DNA from 4 places in the Kitasatospora sp. NPDC094015 genome. Region 3 is predicted to be linked to each of the others. Evidence: riboswitches for the same ligand, from Rfam matches in the RefSeq annotation. Region 3 holds a riboswitch; each other region holds the start of a gene.
What was found. A riboswitch is a leader RNA that binds a small molecule or an ion and turns the genes downstream of it on or off. The one in region 3 is predicted to bind cyclic di-AMP.
Positions count from the first base shown of each region.

Region 1: linked by a shared signal. The riboswitch ahead of ABT014_RS07905 (M23 family metallopeptidase) and the one ahead of ABT014_RS22145 (M23 family metallopeptidase) in region 3 are both predicted to bind cyclic di-AMP.
Region 2: linked by a shared signal. The riboswitch ahead of ABT014_RS33400 (transglycosylase family protein) and the one ahead of ABT014_RS22145 (M23 family metallopeptidase) in region 3 are both predicted to bind cyclic di-AMP.
Region 4: linked by a shared signal. The riboswitch ahead of ABT014_RS00775 (glycoside hydrolase family 16 protein) and the one ahead of ABT014_RS22145 (M23 family metallopeptidase) in region 3 are both predicted to bind cyclic di-AMP.

Region 1 is NZ_JBEOUL010000004.1:359,594-364,391, forward strand. Features, by position in the region: gene ABT014_RS07875 (hypothetical protein) at 1-122, opposite strand, end outside; gene ABT014_RS07880 (hypothetical protein) at 461-679, opposite strand; gene ABT014_RS07885 (TetR/AcrR family transcriptional regulator) at 724-1,299, opposite strand; gene ABT014_RS07890 (alpha/beta fold hydrolase) at 1,299-2,132, opposite strand; gene ABT014_RS07895 (tautomerase family protein) at 2,298-2,510, shown strand; gene ABT014_RS07900 (YiaA/YiaB family inner membrane protein) at 2,540-2,830, opposite strand; cyclic di-AMP (ydaO/yuaA leader) riboswitch at 3,065-3,209, shown strand; gene ABT014_RS07905 (M23 family metallopeptidase) at 3,222-4,070, shown strand; gene ABT014_RS07910 (hypothetical protein) at 4,074-4,798, opposite strand, start outside.
Region 2 is NZ_JBEOUL010000056.1:13,669-18,466, forward strand. Features, by position in the region: gene ABT014_RS33395 (hypothetical protein) at 1-1,053, opposite strand, end outside; cyclic di-AMP (ydaO/yuaA leader) riboswitch at 1,481-1,642, shown strand; gene ABT014_RS33400 (transglycosylase family protein) at 1,648-2,820, shown strand; gene ABT014_RS33405 (hypothetical protein) at 2,915-3,115, shown strand; gene ABT014_RS33410 (PP2C family protein-serine/threonine phosphatase) at 3,318-4,442, shown strand; gene ABT014_RS33415 (LacI family DNA-binding transcriptional regulator) at 4,461-4,798, opposite strand, start outside.
Region 3 is NZ_JBEOUL010000019.1:48,567-53,364, reverse strand. Features, by position in the region: gene tig (trigger factor) at 1-453, opposite strand, end outside; tRNA gene ABT014_RS22160 (tRNA-Pro) at 860-933, opposite strand; tRNA gene ABT014_RS22155 (tRNA-Gly) at 1,111-1,184, shown strand; gene ABT014_RS22150 (hypothetical protein) at 1,248-1,913, opposite strand; gene ABT014_RS22145 (M23 family metallopeptidase) at 2,161-3,105, opposite strand; cyclic di-AMP (ydaO/yuaA leader) riboswitch at 3,109-3,271, opposite strand; gene ABT014_RS22140 (DUF6348 family protein) at 3,768-4,505, shown strand; gene ABT014_RS22135 (hypothetical protein) at 4,671-4,798, opposite strand, start outside.
Region 4 is NZ_JBEOUL010000001.1:172,774-177,571, reverse strand. Features, by position in the region: gene ABT014_RS00790 (Pr6Pr family membrane protein) at 1-307, shown strand, start outside; gene ABT014_RS00785 (alpha/beta hydrolase) at 374-1,495, shown strand; gene ABT014_RS00780 (phenolic acid decarboxylase) at 1,488-1,817, opposite strand; cyclic di-AMP (ydaO/yuaA leader) riboswitch at 2,066-2,233, shown strand; gene ABT014_RS00775 (glycoside hydrolase family 16 protein) at 2,237-3,421, shown strand; gene ABT014_RS00770 (hypothetical protein) at 3,425-3,907, opposite strand; gene ABT014_RS00765 (antibiotic biosynthesis monooxygenase) at 3,997-4,299, shown strand; gene ABT014_RS00760 (IclR family transcriptional regulator) at 4,344-4,798, opposite strand, start outside.

The DNA of each region.
Region 1 (4,798 bases), on a different contig from region 3:
AACGCGCGGCCGAGGTGGCCGCGGACGGTGTCCTGCGGGTGTCCGGGTCCCGGGCGGCGGGCGCCGCGCTGGGCGGGGACGAGCCCGGTGGCGGTCCGGTCGCTCGGCACGGTCTGGGTCATCTGTCCACGTCCTCCGTGATGCCGGTGCCGCGCCGTCGTCGGACGGGCGCGGACCGGCCGGTTCCCCCCGAGCCGCAGGAGACGTTCGGGTACCAGCCAGTGTCACCCGGGGACTGTGACGGAACGGTCTCGAAACTCACCCGAACCTATACCGGCGACCGGTCGTCCGAGGTCAAGGGCCGGTCAACTCCGGTCAGGCGTAGGCGGAGGAGGGCAGCCGGGGCGGGGAGGGGCCCGGGGCCGGGCAGCACGAGGGCCACCCGGTGGCCCGGGTGGCCCGTGCGGAGGGCGGCCCCGATGGAGCGGGCCCTCGTGGAGTGCGGGTGCGGTGCGGCGGATCAGGCGGGGAGCTGCCCCGGCAGGGCGTTCAGGCCGTCCAGGTCGGGGCTGCCGCCGGAGACCGTGCCGAGCAGGTCGACCGGGACGTCGGGGGCGGTGACGGCGTCGGGCGTCAGGCCGCGGTCGCCCGCGGGGGCCGCGTGGGCGCTCGGAGCGGTCAAGGAGGCCACCACACCGACGGCGAGGGAGGCGACGGCGAGCATGCTGCGCTTCTTCATACCCTGTCCAACGCCGGCCGGGACCGGCAGGACACGGGTGGACGTCAGCTCGGCGCCGGCCAGGTGCGCAGCCCTTCGGTCAGCACCCCGGTCAGCCGCTGCCGGGTGACCGTCAGGTCCTCCGCGAGCCGGAAGCCCCCGCCGGTGGTCAGCGAGGCGAAGCCGTGCGCCACCGCCCGGACGGTCCGGGTCGCGTGCACCGCCTCCGACCCGGTCAGCCCGTAGCCGCGCAGCACCGCCATGATCACCTCGACCAGCCGCCCGCCGGCCGCCGCCAGCTCCGCATCGGCCGGGCTGGGGGACTGCGGCAGCGCCGCGTACCGCTCCGGGTGCTGCAAGGCGTACTCCAGGTACGCCGACAGCAGCGCCGCCACCGCCTCGTCCGTGCTGAGGCCGAGCACCGCGGCGGTGAGCCGGTCGGCCAGCTCCTCGGTGACCCGCAGGGCGATCAGACGCCGCAGTTCGGCCAGACCGCCGGGGACGTGCTTGTAGAGCGAGGGGGTGGCGACCTTGGCGCGGGCTGCCACGGCGGCGAGGGTGAGCGCCTCGCCGCCCTGCTCGTCGAGCAGGGCCACGGCGTGGTCCACGACCGCCGCGGGGGTGAGTCCGACGCGCGGCATCAGGCGACCTCGTCCAGGAAGGGGAGCAGGGCATCGGCGGTGGCCTGCGGGAACTCCGCCATCGGGTAGTGGCCGGCGCCGTCGATCATCACCCTACGGGCCTTCAGCGCGGCGGCCTGCCGGTCGGCGACCAGCTCGGGCTTCGGGAAGTCGGGGTCCTTGGCGCCCATCAGCACCAGCGCCGGGCAGCGGACGGCGGCCGTCCAGCCGACCGGGGCCGAGTCGCCCCCGACGTACCCGCGCACGGCCTCCCGGCGGCCCGGCTCGCGCAGCATCGCGACCAGACCGGCCCGGTACGCGTCGAAGTCGGCGGGGCGGGCGGTCGGGAAGTAGAGCTTCTGCGCCGCGCCCCAGAGCGCGGGGAAGTGCAGCACGGCGCTGCCGAGCGTCCTGACCAGGGCGCGCTGGAAGGCGTTCGGCGGCAGGTTCTCGACGAAGGCGTCGATCAGCACGATCCCGGCCACCCGCTCCGGGCGGTCGCCGGCCACCTTGACCACGGTGGCGCCGGTGTAGGAGTTGCCCACCAGGACGGCGCGCTCGATGCCCAGGTGGTCGAGGAGGGCGAGCACGTCGCCGGCGATCGCGGCCGGGGAGTGGTCGGTGAAGCCGGTGGAGGACTCGCCGAGGCCGCGCAGGTCCATGGTGATCACCCGGTGGCCGGCGGCGGTGAGCAGCGGGCGCAGGTGGCGGTAGGAGGCGCGCTTGTCGAGCATGCCGGGCAGCAGGACGACGGGGTGGCCGGTGGCGGCGGTGGTGGCGCCGTCGGCCGAGTCGTCGAAGGCGATCCGGCCGCCGGCCACGGGGACGTACCGGGTGCTGATGGTGCTGTTCATCGCTGCCTCCTGGGCTCCTCGACGGGTGGCCGGCCGGTCCGGCGAGCCCCTGTAGCCATTAAGCTACGGCTAATAGCCTTAGCCGTCAAGGGGGCGCGCCGGGCCTGGGGTAGCGTGCGAGCGGATCGCAAGTCCCGAGAGCCCGTTCGAGCGGCAGGAGCCGTCGTGCCCTTCATCAACGTCAAGCAGCTGGCCGGCCGCAGCGAGGAGCAGACCGCGGAGATCGTCCGCGCGCTCACCGAGGCCTACGCGGGCGTCACCGGCGTGGACCCGGAGAAGATCTGGGTCGCGGTCGAGGAGATCCCGGCCACGCACTGGTCCATCGCCGGCGAGACCTTCGCCGAGAAGAAGGCGAAGGCCGCCGCCGACGCGCAGTAGGCGTCCGCGCCCCGGCCGGCGGGCGGGGGTCAGGCTCCCTCCACCCGGAACGGGTCGTGCTCGGCGAGCAGCTTGTCCAGCCGGGCCTGGTCCACCCGGCTGGTCAGCTCGTCCGCCTCCTGCCGGTCCCGGATCACCTTGGCCAGCGTGAAGGCCGAGGTGATCTCGTAGAGCAGGCCGACCGCGAGGAATCCCCGCATCCAGGAATTGACCGGGAGGTAGGCGATCCCGATCGCGAGGGCCGAGGTGGCGAGGGCGAAGGAGAGGACGGCCTGCGCGTAGTAGGCGGCCGTGGTTCTGGTCTGCATCTTTGCGCTCATGCCGGAAGGGTCTCCAACTCCCCTGCCGGGCACATGAGTACGGATACTCATCCGGCCGGACACCGTCCGTCACCACCGGGCCCGCCGATCCGCGCGGGCGGTCCCTGGTGTCCCGGTGGGCTGCCAAAGTCTCGGCCGAGGCGCTTGGAATCATGGGGCTCATAGGATTAACTTTCGATAACGCAGCGCGGTACGCAACGCCGTACCCAGACGGCACCGCGCGCCATCGCTCAATCCGCGGGCACGCCTTCACCGGCGGGCCCGGGGAGCCGGGGAACCACGTTCCTTGGGGTGAATCGGCCGGGCCCGAAACCCGGCCGTAGGAGACCTTCCTGCTCCGAACCCGTCAGCTAACCCGGTCGGCGAGAAGGAAGGAAAGGAGCACGCCGCAGTGGCGTCGACGCACCCGCTCCAGGCCCCGGCCGCCGGCACCCAGCTGCTCGACCACCCGGTCGACCAGCACCTCCCGGTGGACCACGGCGGCGAGGCCTCCCGGCACCGGATGCCCCGTCAGGCCCGCAGCGGAGCCCCGCTGCTCGGCGTCACCGCGATGACCGCCGCCCTCGGCGCCACCGGCTTCGCCTCCGCCGCCCAGGCCCACGCCGCCCCGGCCCCGGCCGTCTTCGCTGCCGACGCGGCCGCCGACCGGACGGACGGCTCCGCCACCGCGGCCGACCCGGGCCTGGCCCTCGCCGCCCGGATCCAGCAGCAGGCCGACGGCCAGGGCACCTCCGTCGAGGAGAGCGCCCGGCTCGCCGCCGCCCAGGAGGCCGAGGCCAAGCGCGCCGCCCAGCAGGCCGCGCCGGCTCCCGTCGCGCCGGCCCCCGCCGTCCAGGGCGGCACCGCGCCCACCCTGCCGGTCACCGGCTACACGCTCGGCGCGGCGCACCCCGGGCAGACCGGCTCGCTCTGGTCCCACCTGCACACCGGCCTCGACTTCACCGCCCCGGCCGGCACCCCGGTCGGCGCCGTGGCCGCCGGCACCGTGAGCTCGGCCGGCTGGTCGGGCGCCTACGGGTACCGGGTCATCCAGACGCTGCCGGACGGCACCGAGCTCTGGTACTGCCACCTCGCCGGGATCGCCACGACCGGCGGCGCGGTCGCCCCCGGCACCCTGCTCGGCGCGGTCGGCGCCACCGGCAACGTCACCTCCCCGCACCTGCACCTGGAGGTCCGCCCCGGCGGCGGCGCCCCGGTCGACCCGCTCGGCTGGCTCCGGGCGCACGGTCTCCAGCCCTAGAGTTCAGGACGCCGCCCCGGGGCCGAACGGCTCCGGGCCGTCGTGCCCGTCGAACGCGTCCGGCCCGTCCGGCCCGTCGTACTCCCCCTGCTCGTCCGCGTCCCGCGCGGCCAGGTACGCCTCGATCTCCTCGGTGCCCGGCTCCGGTGCCAGGTCCGGGTACTCCTCGACCAGCAGGGCCGGCAGCCCGGGTACCGTCCAGTGCCCGTACAGCTCCAGCGCCTCGACCACGACCGCCGCCTCGAACCCCTCGAAATCGCCGGCCAGCTCGGTCGGCATCGGGCGGCCGAGCGCCGTCAGTTCGGCCAGGTTCCGGTAGCTGCGCTGCATCAGGCCCTGCTCCAGCAGCAGCCGCGCGCCGTCCGTGGCCATCCCGATCATCAGCAGCCGGGTCGGCCCCCAGCCGCCGTCCCGGTCCTCCGGCTCCAGCCCCGGCACCGCCGCGTACGCCGCCAGCCGGTCCGGTTCCGGCAGCTCGCGGAAGGCGTCCAGCCAGGCCCGCACCGCGTCCAGGTCCGCGGTGTCCACGCCGTCCGCCCGCAGCAGCAGCGCGTACAGCCGGGGCCAGGTCACCAGGTCGGAGCGCCGGAGCAGCCCGCAGAGCACCTCGCCCTGCCACTCGGCCTCCTCCCGCAGCCGCGCGTACCGCTTCGCGTTCAGCCGCCGCGCGCCCCGCTGGTGCTCGATCAGCGCCAGCACCGCCGCCCCGTACCCGGCCGGGTCCCCGG
Region 2 (4,798 bases), on a different contig from region 3:
GAAGGCGTGGTTGCCCGCGTCGCGCACCACCACGCCCTCCACGACGGTGCCCCGGCTGGCGTCGGCGAGCATGTGGAAGTGGAGCCCGTAGCGGCCGAGCACCGGCTCGGTGACGGGCTTTCCGTTCCACTGCTCCTTGCCGTTGGTGCGCGGGCCGAGCCAGCGCAGCGCCGCGTGCCGCACGTCGGCGTGGCGGGAGCTGGTGAGGTGGATGTGGGCGCGGCCGTGCTCGGTGCCCTCCACCCGGACGTTGCGGGTCAGGTTGAGCACCTCGGCGCCGACGGTGACGCCGGCTCCGACCGCGACCCGCGGGTGGGCGTAGGTCAACGGGCCGTCAAGGACGACCGTGCTGCCGTTGACCTGACGCACCGTGCGCAGGTCGTACCGGGTGGAGAAGTCCTCGCTGTCGGGGGGCGCGGTCGGGGTGACGGCGAGTTCGTCGCCGGGCTGCCAGCCGCTCGGGGCGGCGGCCAGGGTGATGCTGGTGTCGCCCGCCTTGAGCGCGCCGGCGGCCCGCACCCAGGCCGTCCGGGGCGCGCCGTCCAGCCGCAGGTAGCCGGCGCCGGTCACCCACAGCCCGGTATCGGTGGGGACCACGGTCATCCCGCCGCCCTCGAACCGGCCCTCGTCCACGCCCGGGAACTTCAGGGTGTGCACCACCGTGCCGGTGGGCGCCAGGCTGAGGCTGCCGCGGACCTCGACGTTGCCGGCCGAGCTCAGGGTGAGGCTGCGGTCCTTGGCGAAGACCAGCGAGCCCGTCGGCTCGATCAGCAGCGAGCCCACCGCGGCGTCGCCGTCCAGCAGCACCTGGTCGGTGATCCGCACCGCCGACCTCGGCCCGGGCACCGCGCCGCCCCAGCCCGCCGGGTCGGACCAGTGCCGGCCGCCCTCGGGCACGGTGGGGGCGGGCTGCGGGGGCACGGGTGCGGCGCTGGCCGACGGGGACGGCGAGCCGTGCTGGTGGGTGCCGGGAGTCGCCCCGGCCTCGGTGCGGACCGGACCGGGACGCCGGGAGCCGACCGGCGCCTGCCGGAGGTACTCCTCGCCGGTCACCGCCGCGACGATTCCGACGGCCCCCCAGATCAGCAGCCTGCGCCGGGCGATACGTCCCTTATGGTCCGGTTCGGCCCGGTGCGAGCGGGGCCGGCGCGGCGGCGATGGCGGCTCGGCGCCGCCGTCGGACTCCGGCGGTCTCTCCTCGAACTCCATGATCGGTTACCCCTCCCCCAGGCCGCGGGCCGGCTCTGCCGACTGAAGCATAGGCAAGTCCCCCTCCGACAAAGGCTTTTGAGCGAAAGCGATTGAATATGAACGGGGCGAACTGGGTTTATCGATCTTTAATACCCGATCAAGGCGGTGTGATGGCGCTCACACATATTTGCGGTTTCAACTTGTCTCTGCCTAATGTCCTCCCACGTTCGTGGTCACACGGACCCAGCCACCCGGGACGCCGAGTCCTGCCGCCGGGTGGGCTGGCAGCGCTCGCAACGCACCACGGCAGGAGCGGGGGAACCAGGTAGGTCGCCCAGGAGCGGTACGCCAGTACCGGTCCGGGGCTTGGGGTGAAGCCGTATTCACGTACGGCCGGGCAACTCCAGCCCGAATCCGACAGCTCACCTCGTAGGCGTGGGAGAGGATCGCATCTTCATGCTGCCCATCAGCGCCTCCAAGCGCGCCCGCCGCATCATCGCCACCACCGGTGTCGTCGGCATCGGTCTCACCATCCCGTGCCTCACCGCCGGCTCCGCGTCCGCCGCCTCGGTCGCCACCTGGGACAAGGTCGCCCAGTGCGAGTCCTCCGGCAACTGGTCGATCAACACCGGCAACGGCTTCTACGGCGGCCTGCAGTTCACCTCCAGCACCTGGGCCGCCTTCGGTGGCACCGCGTACGCCCCGCAGGCCAACCAGGCCACCAAGGACCAGCAGATCGCCGTCGCCGAGAAGGTGCTCGCCTCCCAGGGCCCCGGCGCCTGGCCGGTGTGCTCCGTCCAGGCCGGTCTGACCAAGGGCGGCGAGGCCCCGCAGCTGAGCACCGGCGCCGCGGCCACCACCACCCAGACCGCACCGAAGCCCGCCGCCGCCCCCAAGCCGGCCGCCGCTCCGAAGCCCGCCGCGCAGAGCGCCGCGCCGCAGAGCACCCAGCAGCAGTCGACCGGCAAGCAGTGGACCGGCGACCGCCGCTGGGACGGCCACCAGGGCGCCCACGACTACACCGTGGTCGCCGGCGACTGGCTGTCGCAGATCGCCGAGAAGAACCACGTCCAGGGCGGCTGGGAGAAGCTCTACGAGCTGAACAAGTCGGTCCTGACCGAGGGCGCCGACCACATCTACCCGGGCCAGCACCTCTCGCTGGGCGGCGACACCCAGGCCGCCGCGCCGGCCGCCGCCAAGCCGGCCACCAGCGCCCCCGCCGCCGCGACCACCACCGCGGCCAAGCCCGCCGCCGCCACCCAGGCCACCGGCTCCAAGGCCGCCGCGGTCAACTTCGCGCTGTCCAAGGTCGGCCAGGCCTACGTCTACGGCGGCAGCAGCGACGGCGGCTGGGACTGCTCGGGCCTGGTCCAGGCGGCCTACCGCCAGGCCGGCATCTCGCTGCCCCGCGTCGCCGCGGACCAGGCGGACACCGCCACCCGCGTCTCGCTGGACAACCTGCTCCCGGGCGACCTGCTGTTCTGGTCCAACAACGGCAGCAACTCCGGTGTCTACCACGTCGCGCTCTACGTCGGTGACGGCAAGTACGTCGAGGCCGCCAACCCGAGCGCCGGCGTGCGGACCGAGACCATCGCCGACTGGGCCCCGGACTTCGCGGGCCGGATCTGATCCAGGATCCACCGGGCCGCGGCCCTCGGAGACCTTTCCGGTTCCGGGGGCAGCGGCCTAGGCTGAGGCGGGTCGACTCCGAGGAGCACCCGCCATGGCCAAGGTCACCATCACCCTCGACGCCGATCTCGCGATCGAGGTGATGCTCCAGTCCGGCACGAGGAATCCGCAGGACGCGGTCGAGCTGATCGTCCGTGACTACCTCGACCGCACCCGGCGCACCGAGGCGCGGACCGGCGACGCGGCCGACCAGCAGCGCCTGAACCACCGCAGGCCGGTCGTCGAGGAGGGCTGAGGAGCCGGACCCGACGCCCCCACCCCCGAAGACGTGCGCGACGGCCCGGAGACCTCCCGTCCCCGGGCCGTTCGCCGTGTCCGGACCGGGCCCGCACCCGGCCGGGGGCCGTCCCGGGCCGGGTGTGTTGCCGCCGGGTGGTCCGGGCCCCCGACGGCTAGAGTCGGGGCAGATGGCCCACCGGACGGGATCGTGATCGCCCATGGCGTCGACTTCCACGCAGTGGCCCCGCTACGTGCGGGCGGCCCCGTGGGCGCTGCTGGTCGCGGGCCTGGTCTGGGACGCCCTCTCCCCCGCCGACTACTGGGGCGACCCGATGGTGGCTGCGGCCTCCGTGCTCGCGGGCGCGCTGCTGTCGCTGCGCGACACGGTCGCGGTCGGCGCGGCCGTCCTGATCGGGATCCTGGTGCTGACCGTGCTCGACGGTTCGGTCGGTACCACCGCCGGCTACCTGGAACTGGCCAACACCGCGTTCGCCGCCCTGATCGGGATCTGGGTCAACCGGGTGGTGGCCCGGCACGGGCGCCGGCTCCAGGCGGTCCGCTCGGTGGCCGAGGCCGCCCAGCAGGCGGTGCTGCCCGCGCCACCCGCCCGGGTCGGCCGGCTGGAGGTGGCCGCCCGCTACCGCGCCGCCCACACCGAGGCGCTGATCGGCGGTGACGCGTACGCGCTGCAGCGGACCCCGTTCGGGGTGCGGGCGTTGATCGCGGACGTCCGCGGCAAGGGGTTGCCGGCGGTGGCCGCCGTGTCGGTGCTGCTGGGAGCGTTCCGGGAGCACGCCGACGGACTGCCCGACCTCGGCGCGGTCGCCGACGGCCTGGAGCACTCCCTGACCAGGGAGGTCGCCGGGAGCGCCGAGGAGCTGCGGATGGAGGGCTTCGTCACCGCGCTGCTGGTGGAGTTCGCGCCCGGGAGCGGCGGTGGGCTGCGGCTGCTGAACTGCGGGCACCCCGGACCGTACCTGCTGTCCGCCGACGGCCGCCGGGTGCGCCGGCTCGACGCCCGGGAGCCGGGACTGCCGCTGGGGATGGGCGGGCTCGGGCTCGCGCGGCCGGCGGTCGAGGAGTGGCCGTTCACCACCGGGGACACGCTGCTGCTGGTGACCGACGGGGTGACCGAGGCGCGGGACGGCGCGGGACGGTTCTACGACCCGGCGGTCGGCCTGGCCGGCCGGGGTCCGTTCGACCGCCCGGACCGGGTGATCGACACCCTGCTCCGGGACGTCGACCGGTGGACCCGCGGCCCGCGCGACGACGACATGGCCGTCCTGGCCCTGACCGAATCGGGGCCGACGGCTCCCGCCGGCCCCAACTCCCCGCTGCGTTAGGCCCCGTCGGGCAGGCCGCTACCGGCCGCCCGCGATCGCCCCGGTGGAGCCGCGCATCACCAGCTCGGGCTGGAACATGTACTCGGCGCGCTGCGCGAGGTTGCCGCCGACCTCCTCCAGCAGGGCGTCGACGGCCGCGGTGGCCATCGCCTCCACCGGCTGGCGGATGGTGGTCAGCGGCGGCTCGGTGAAGGCGATCAGCGGCGAGTCGTCGAAGCCGACCACCGAGACGTCGTGCGGCACGGACAGGCCGCGGCGCCGTACCGCGCGGATCGCGCCGAGCGCCATCATGTCGCTGCCGCAGACGATCGCGGTGCAGCCCTTGTCCAGCAGGGCGCCGGCGGCGGCGTCACCGC
Region 3 (4,798 bases):
CTCGCGCAGCTGCTCCAGCGACTTCTCGATGTCCTCGTCGGAGACGACGACCGGGTCGACGACCACGCTGATCGAGGTGAAGTCCGGGAGAGCGATCTCCGGGCGGACGTCGACCTCGGCGGTGAACTTGAGGTCACCACCGTCGGCGAGCTTCTCGACACCCTCGATGTCGGTGATGTCGGGCTGGCCCAGGACGTCGATCTTGCCCTCGTCGACGGCCTGCGTGTAGAAGCGCGGCAGCGCGTCGTTCACGGCCTCTTCGAGCACCGCGGCACGGCCGAAGCGCTGGTCGATCACCTTGTTCGGGATCTTGCCCTTACGGAAGCCCGGGACGGTGACCTGCTGGTTGATCTTCTTGTACGCCGCGTCGAGGCTGGGCTTGAGCTCCTCGAAGGGCACCTCGACGGTGAGTCGAACCCGGGTCGGGTTCAGAGTCTCGACGGCGCTCTTCACGGTTAGGTCTCCTAGGGGCTTGCGGTCTGGTTGTCTCCGCCGGGACCGGGACGGCCGGGACGGCCGAGCTGGCTGGCGAGACGGGCGATGGGCGGTTGGAGCTGCATCTCCCGTACGGGGGTGGACGGTGAGCGTGACTCCTCGCCCTCGGGCGGCTGACCTGCGAGCATGCCACAGGTACTACCGCCAGCTGCCCATCCTACCGGTACGGCGAAAGCCCGACGCCAGGGCGCTGCCGCGGGGCCCCGCCGGAGGCCCGGACCGACCGGTCCGCGCACCCCTGGGCGGGCGGCCGTAGCCGCCGGGGCCGGGCAGGCCCGGTCACCGGGGACGGGCGGGCGCGACTGCCGGGCCGGACGACGAAACAGGGCCCCGTCCGCCGGACGAGACCCTGTCGCACACGATGTCGGGGTGACCGGATTCGAACCGACGGCCTTCCGCTCCCAAAGCGGACGCGCTACCAAACTGCGCCACACCCCGTAGTGCCGAGAGGAAGAGTACACGGCGGCCTCCCCCGGCCCGGCGCATTATGAACCCCCCGCCGGAGCGAAAGCGACGTGCACTCCACCGCCCCGACCAGGTACGCTAGCCCCGTCCTCCCGGCCGCACCCGGCCGAGGGGTCGCGTACAGTCGGACGTACCGTCAACTGCGCGCATGCGGGTGTAGCTCAATGGTAGAGCCCCAGTCTTCCAAACTGGTCACGCGAGTTCGATTCTCGTCACCCGCTCCACCACCTCGGCCCCGGGCCGGCGATCAACTCGCCGACCCGGGGCCGAAGTCGTGTGAGGGCCGGTCAGGTCTCCGGGCCCGTCCCGTGCCCGATCGGGCGGCCGTCGTCGCCGAGGTGCTCGCGACGCCAGATCTCCTTCCAGCCCCACGGGGTGGCCGGTACGAACCCGTGCCCGCGCCCGCACGGACACGGCGCCGGTGCCCATCCGCATCCGGCGCACAACTCGACCGAGCCGTGACCGGTCGGCAGCACCACCTGCGGCTCCTCGCTCCCGCAGGCCGGGCAGCCCGGTAGGTCGGCGCCGCCCAGGAGGGCGTTCTGCCGCCGGACGTAGTCGGGCAGCCGCAGCGACGGATGACGGCACGGATCGTCGTACCAGGCGCCGGTCGGGCCGCCCGCCCACCACCAGCCCCGCAGCCACCACGGCCGGGGCTCCGGTACGGCCCGGCGCCCGGCCCGCTTCTGCGCACGGCGCTGCGCCTCGAACTCCGCCGCCCGGGTACGCAACAGCTCCCGCGCCTCGTGCAGTTCCTCCACCGCCCGGACCAGCGCGGCCGGGTCCGCCGCCAGCCGCCGGGGGATCCGGGCGGTGAGCGTGAGGTGGTGGTAGGTCGCCCGCAGGCCGTACGGCGCGAAGAGGGTGAGGCAGGTGCGCAGCGCGCTGTGCCGGCGGTGGACGGGGAGCCGGGCGTCGTGCACGCGTGCCCGGTGGGTCAGGAAGCTGGTCATCCGCCGGGGGCTCCGGTCCTGACCGTCGGTGGATCGGTCAACTCGCCGGCCGGAGAGAGGAACTGGGACCTGGGTGGCATCACCCGGCGATCATGCCGGACCGGGACGCCGGCGCGCGACGGCATTGTGCTCCGCCCCGGCAAGGCCGTGCGCGACGCGGCGGCGGGTGTGCCGGAGGCCCGGCCCGGGACTTGGGGTCCTGGGCCGGGCCTGCGGCGGGTGTGGCGGGTGGGGTTCGATCCGGGGATCAGACCTTGACGCCGTGGGCGGCCAGGTAGGCCACCGGGTCGATGTCCGAGCCGTACGCCGGGCCGGTGCGGACCTCGAAGTGCAGGTGCGGGCCCGTGACGTTGCCGGTGGCGCCGGAGAGGCCGATCTGCTGGCCGGCGGTGACGGTCTGGCCGACCGTCACACCGATCGAGGACAGGTGGGCGTACTCCGAGTACTTGCCGTCGGCGTGCTTGATGACGACCTCGTTGCCGTAGGCGCCACCGTTGCCGGCGGAGACCACGGTGCCGGCCGCGATGGACTTCACCGAGGTGCCGGTGCCCACCACGAAGTCGACACCGGTGTGGTAGCCGGAGGACCAGTTGGAGCCGGCCTGGTGGTACGGGGTGCCGAGCGGGCCGTTGACCGGCGCGACGTAACCCGAGGTGGCGGGGGCCACGGCCGGGGCGGAGGCGGCGGGCGCCTCGGTCTTCGGGGCAGCCGGCTTGGGGGCGGCCGGCTTCGGGGTCTCGGCCTTGGGGGCCGGGGTGACCGGGGCGCGGTGCTCGGAGCGGGAGGCCGGGGCCTCGCTCTTCGGGGCGGCGGCCGGGGCGGCGGCCTGCTGGCCACCGACGGTCAGCTTCTGGCCCGGGAAGATCAGGTTCGGGTTGCCGCCGACGACCTGGCGGTTGTCCTGGTACAGCTTCTGCCAGCCGCCGTCGACGTGCTGGGCAGCGGCGATCTTGGACAGGGTGTCGCCGTGGACGACCTGGTAGCTGTGGTCGGCGGGGGCCTCGGCAGCGGCCGGCGCGGCCGGGGCGGCCTGCTCGGCAGCGGCGGAGACGGTGCCCTGGGCGTCGGCGGAGGTGTGGGCCGAGGCGGCGGTGACCGGAAGAGCGACGGCAGCGGTGACGACACCGGTGGCGACGGCAATTCGGGTCAGGCTGGACAGACGGGGACGACGGTGCTTGCCCTTACCGGACATTGAGCGGTTCCTCTCCGACGCCTACGAGGTGAGCTGTCGGGTTCGGACGGGAGATCGCCCGGCCGTGAAAAAGACACGGCTTCACCCCAAGCCGCACCGGAATTCCGGAAACGGCACTTACCTTGGGTCCCCCGCTCCTGCCGTGCACGGATGGTGTGCGTCGGCCCCGGGCAGCGGCAGGACTCGGCGTTCCACCCGGTGGCCCCGCCCGGCGTTTGCCGGGCAGGTCACGAAGCAAAACCTATGAGGCGCATACGGAGCAAGTGACGGCACGTAAGGAACGAAAGCGGACATAAGATCAACAAGGACGAAAGTCACGCTCTGCTGTGGCCGCAAGGCCCACCGCAGCCGAATTGCTCACCCGTCGCACATTTCCCGATGCACAGCGTGGCGAATTTCGCTTTCCGCACGTGCGGTACGACCGAGAGCGACGAAAACCCGCGGTTCGCGTGACTCCGGTCACCCCCTCCGGGCCCGGTCGGCCGCCGTCCACCGCTCCGCAGGCGCCGTTCGGAGCCGGTCCCGGCGCCCGCCGGCCCGGTTCGGGTTTCCCGCCGGGAGGCGGCGGCCGATAGCCTCATCGGTGTTCGATTTCCCCCACGCTTCGAGCTAGGAGCCGGCCTGTGGGCCCGCAGCACCGACTGGACGTCATACAGCGCAGCGTGATCCGCGAAATGGCGCGCTTCGGGCAGGGGTTCACCGTCGACGGCGAGCTGCTGCGGGGCCCCGGCAGTACGGCCGTCGCGGTCCGCGAGCACCCGGGCGACGGCGGCGCCGGTCATGTCGACCTCGGCTACGTGCTCCAACTCGGCCGCGCCGACGGGCCGGTGGTGTGGGACTGCGCGGCCGGGCTCGGGCGGACCGAGGAGGAGCAGCTCGCCAACGCCGTCCGGATGTGGGCGACCACCACCGCCGGCGCCGTGGTCGAACTGCTGGAGCGCCGGGGCGAGTACGCCGACCACTACCGGTCGGCGGAGCTGCCGGGCTGGCACGCGCTGCAGGGGCCGGCCGCCGTGTTCGGCTTCGGCTCCCGCGAGTTGGCCCACTGGCTGGCGGCGAACCAGCCGCTGACGGCGCTGGCCGAGAGCCTGCGAACGGAGCTGACCGGACCGCAGGTGAACGGGGTCAAGCTGTTCCTCGGCGGCCGGGTCGGCGAGGACGTCGCGGAGGTCCGGGTGAACGGGGTGGTCTGCGACCGCGCCTCGGCCGCGCTCCGCGCGCTGGACTGGCCCCGCGGCGAACGGCTGTGCTGGGCAAGGCTGTTCATCCTGCTGGTCGCGGAGGTGGCGGAGCAGCCGGCCGCTCGGCCGGAGCCCGTCGAGGTGCCCGGACCGACCGCCGTCACCCGGCGGGCGGGGCTGCTCGCCCGGCTGCGGCGGGTACGGCCGCAGCGCCGCTGAGGTCCGCGGCGCCACCGGCGTCCCCGTCGGTTCGGCGGTCCGCACCGTCCGCACCGGAGCACGCCGCGACCGTCCCGCGCGGGACGGCCCTGGACCGGGGCGCGGGCAGGGGGAAGGGCCGGACGGCACAGGCGCCGACCGGCTCGACAGCGGACCCGGGAGGGTTCAGCCCGCGACGGAGGAGATCGTCGAGGCCAGCTGGGTGAGGAAGTCCTGGATCGGCTTGGCCGCCGTGGACTGGCTCACCATGAAGCCGAACAGCGCCGCGATGATCGCGTGGCTCGTCTTCAGCT
Region 4 (4,798 bases), on a different contig from region 3:
GCTGCTGGTGCCGCCGGCCGCCCGGCTCGGCCGCACCACGGTGCTGAAGTGGCTGGTGTTCCCGCTCGTGTACCTGGTGTACACGCTGATCCGCGGGTCGCTGGTGCGGTGGTACCCGTACCCGTTCGTCGACCCGGGGCTGCCGGGCGGCTACGGCCGGGTGGCCGGCGCCTGCACGCTGCTGCTGGCGCTGTTCGTGGCGGTGGCCGCCGCGCTGGTCTGGCTCGGCAACCGGTTCCGCGCCCGCCGCACCCCCCGGGGTCGGCACGCCAGGAGCACGCCCGAGCCGGCCGGCGACCCCGGCTGAGCCGGCCGACCGATCGCACCCCCCCGCACCCCCCCGTACCGGCGCGAACCGAGGGAGCACCACCGCATGGGGCTGACCAGCCACAAGGTGCTGGCGATCGCCGTCCTGGCGGCCCTGCTGGTGGCCGCCGCGACGGTGCGCGGCTGGCCCCGGCTGGCCGCCCCCGGCCCGCGCGCGGTGGCCGGGCGGATCGCGGCGCTGCTGGCCACCCAGCTGGCGCTGCTGCTCGCGCTCGGGCTGGCCGCGAACGACTGGTTCTCCTTCTACGGCAGCTGGGACGACCTGCTCGGCACCGCGCCGGGCGGACCGGTCACGGTGACCACCGGAGCCCCGGGCGACGGGCTGCGGGTGCTCGGCCGCGAGCCGGTGCGCGGCGGCGGCGCGGTCGGCCGGGAGCCCGCCGCCTCCGGCGAGATCCAGGCGGTACGGATCACCGGCCCGCGCTCGGGGCTGAGCACCGACGGGTACGTCTACCTGCCGCCGCAGTACTTCCGGCCCGAGTACGCCGGCCGCCGCTTCCCCGCCGTCCTGGTGATGACGGGCTTCCCCGGGGACGCCCGGAACCTGATCACCCGGCTGAACTACCCCGGCGCGGCGCTGCGGCTCAACCTGGCCGGGCGGATGCCGCCCACCGTGCTGGTGCTGCTGCGGCCGTCCCCCGCGATGCCCGCCGACACCGAGTGCGAGGACGCCCCGGGCGGGGCCCGGGCCGAGACCTACCTGGCCCGCGACGTGCCGGCCGCGGTCGCGGCCGGCTTCCGGATCTCGCCCGACCCGCGCTCCTGGGCGGTGATGGGCAACTCGACCGGCGGCTACTGCGCGCTGAAGCTCGCCATGCGCCACCCCGAGGTCTTCCCGAGCGCCGTCGCGCTCTCCGGCTACTACCGGGCCGCCGAGGACGCCACCACCGGCGACCTGTTCGGCGGCAGCCCGCGCCGCCGGGAGGAGGCCGACCTGCTGTGGCGGCTGGGGCACCTGCCGCCGCCCGGCATCGCGGTGCTGCTGGCCGGGGCCGAACGCGGTGACGGCGACTACCTCGCGGACACCCGGGCGTTCGCCGCCGCGGTGCGGGCCCCGATGTCGCTGGCCACCGCCACGGTGCCGGAGGGCGGCCACAACTTCCGGACCTGGGGACTGCTGCTGCCGGCCGCGCTGGAGTGGCTGGCCGGGCGCCTGCGGGTCAGCTGAGCGGCCGGAGCTTCCCGGTGTGCAGCTCGCCGAACCGGCCACCCTCGCCCTCGTACGTCCAGAAGACGCGGACGGTCAGCGCGTTCAGGTCCATCACGTGGCTCACGGTGATGCCGCTCTGCTCCGTCCAGCTGACGAAGTAGACCTGCGGGCCCACCTCGGCGACGTGCAGCCGCACGTCCTCCCACTGCCCGGCCGACTCGCCGAGGCCCTCCCAGCGCAGCCGCGTCCCGTCGGCGGAGTAGGAGTTGCGGAAGGAGGCGCCGTTGTCGACGTCGAACAGGTAGGTACGTCCGGCGAAGCCAGGCAGGGGCGCGGTCATCTCAGGGGTGATCCTCTGATCGGTCGGCGGCGGGTGCGGCCGGGCCCCGGCCGCACCCCAAACCTAGCGGACGCGCGGTCGCCGCAGACCGGTCCGCCGGTGAACCGCTGCCCTACGGAGAGTTCCCGGCGGGCGCCGGTGTGAGGGACGTCTCGTTGTCCGTGTGCGATCCGTCTGCCTAGCCTGCACGGGATGCCCGGCTGGGCAGACCCGCCGTCGGGACGCCTAGTCCTGTCCACCCGAGGGCGGTCACTCGAGCACCGTCATGGACAGGAGCGGGGGAACCAGGTACGTGCCGTGCCCCGCTCCGCCCAGGAGCGGTCCGCGCGGCTTGGGGTGAAGCCGCACCACAGGCGGCCGGGCAGCCTCGTGCCCGAACCCGACAGCTCACCTCGCAGGCGTCGCAGAGGAAATCCCCCATGCGACTTTCCCCCACCCCCGCCCGCCTCGGCCTGCTCGCGGGCGCCACCGTGCTGGCCGGCATCCCGCTGGTCGGCCAGGCCCAGGCGGCCGGCCCCACGGTCACCCAGGACCGCCTCGGCCCGACGGCGATGGCCGCCGGCACCGCCGCCAAGGCCGGCCTCACGCTGCACTCCTCCGGCTGCTTCACCGCCAAGACCGTCGGCGTCGGCGTCCGCGACGCGGCCGGCCACAACCTCGACTTCCCGGGCAACGCGGCCAACGTGCAGATCTGCCCGGGCGGCACCACCTTCACCAGCGCCGCCCGCACCCTGCCGGCCGGCACCTACACCGAGTTCGGCTTCTGGCAGGACTCCGCGAACGCCTGGCACAACCTGCCCGCGCAGACCCTGACGGTGGCCGCGGCCGGCACCGGCACGCCGACCCCGGCTCCCACCCCGACGCCCACGCCGACGCCCACGCCGACCCCGACGCCGACCCCCACCCCCGGCACCGGCGCGCCGGTCGCGGGCAAGGCGCTGACCTGGTCGGACGAGTTCGACAGCCTGTCCAAGACCCGCTGGACCACCGACCGCAGCAGCTCCTACCGCTACGGCACCCACAACCCGGACGACAACAAGCTGGACTGGCTGAGCCCGAGCGGCGTCAGCGTCTCCGGCGGGCAGGCCACCTTCACCGCCAAGCCGGGCGCCAACAAGCTGGAGAACGGCAAGCAGGCCTGGGACACCGGCCTGCTCACCACCGAGTACTCCGCCGAGGGCTTCCAGGTGAAGACCGGCGACTACGCCGAGACCCGGGTCAAGCTGCCCGCCGGCACCGGCGCCTGGCCGGCGCTGTGGACCTGGAAGAACGGCAACGGGGAGATCGACTCCTTCGAGTACCACCCCGACAACCCGAACCTGCTGGAGCTGACCAACCACGTCAAGTCCGGCTCCAAGTACGTCACCGACGCGAACGCGATCGGCAAGGACAAGTGGGTCACCATCGGCACCTACTACGGCGCCGACTCGGTCGACTGGTACGTCAACGGCACCAAGGTCTTCTCCGACAACACCGGGGTCGGCACCAACTGGTCCGCGTACCTGATCCTCAACCTGTCGCTGAGCGCCGGCCAGTACCACCCCGCGCCCACCGGCACCGCGCCGATCACCTTCGCCGCGGACTACGTCCGGGTCTACCGCTGACCCTCACGCCGGCACGCTCAGCGTGAACGGCGTGCCGTCGTCCGCCGGGTGGCGGTCGTCGGCGCCGGACACCAGCAGGTGCCCCTCGGCCCGTGTGCCGGGGGGCACCTCGCGTGCCACCCGGACCGGCGCCAGGACGGTCGCGCTGCGCCCGGCGCCCAGGCCTGCGGGGAAGGTGCACCGCAGCAGGTGCCCGGCGCCGGAGGTGGTGCAGGAGTCGGGGAAGAACGGCCCCTCGAAGGTGAACCCGGCCGGCAGCTCGGCCAGCACGGTGAAGCCCGCGGCGGTCCGGTCCGGCCCGCCGTTGGCGACGAAGCCGTGCAGGGTGGTGGTGCCGCCCGGCGCGGCCGGGTCCGGGTCCAGCCGGACCACCCGCAGGTCCGAGCCGCCGGGGGCGGCCCCGACCGCCGGGCCGGCCGCTCCGCCGACCGCCAGCAGCGCCGCCGCCACCGCACCCGCCGTCCGCGCCGCCGCGCGCGCCGTCACCCGCCTGGCCACCTCGGACCTCCCACCGCTCGCCGTACGGACCGATACTCACGGTAGCGAGCCGAGTGGGACGAGCCGAGGAGGCACGGGTGTCGGAGCGGGTGCTGAGCGAGGTCAGCGGACGGATCGCCGCGGACCGGGAGGGCGGGTTCGTGGCGTCGTACCGGGCCCTGGTCACCGGGGAGCTGCCGGAGGGGCTGCTGCGCACCGAACTGCTGCGCGGGCCGGACCGGCACTGGCGGGTGCAGAGCCTGTGGCGGGACATGGCCGCGCTGGAGGCGGTGCGGGCGGACCCGCGGATGGCCGCCGCCCCCCGGCTGTTCCGCGAGGCCGGCACCGAACCCGACCTGGCCGTCTTCCTGCTCACGGCGGACGCTTCCGGCACCGGCTGAGCCAGGCCCGCGGCAGGCCGAGCCCGGTCACGCACCGGGTGGGCTCAGGGGGCGAGCACCTGGCCCAGCCGGAGGGCGATCTGGCGCATCACCGGGACCAGCGCGGCACTGCCCGCCGCCGCCTCCAGCGCCCGGATCCGGGCCTCCGGGCCGGACACCGAGAGCGCGGTCGGGGTCGGTGCGCCGGGCACCGCGACCGCGATGCAGCGCACGCCGATCTCCTGCTCCTGGTCGTCCACCACGTAGCCGACCTCGCGGGCGTGCGCCAGCTGCGCGAGCAGCTCCTGAGGGTCCGTCACGGTGTACGGGGTGTGCGCCTGGAGCGGCTGCGGGCCGAGCAGCGCCCGGGTCTCCTCCTCGGGCAGCTGGGCCAGCAGCGCCTTGCCCACGCCGGTGCAGTGCGGCTGCACCCGGCGGCCGACCTCGGTGAACATCCGCATCGAGCGGCGGGACTGCACCTGGCCGACGTAGACCACCTCGCCGCCCTCCAGCACCGCCA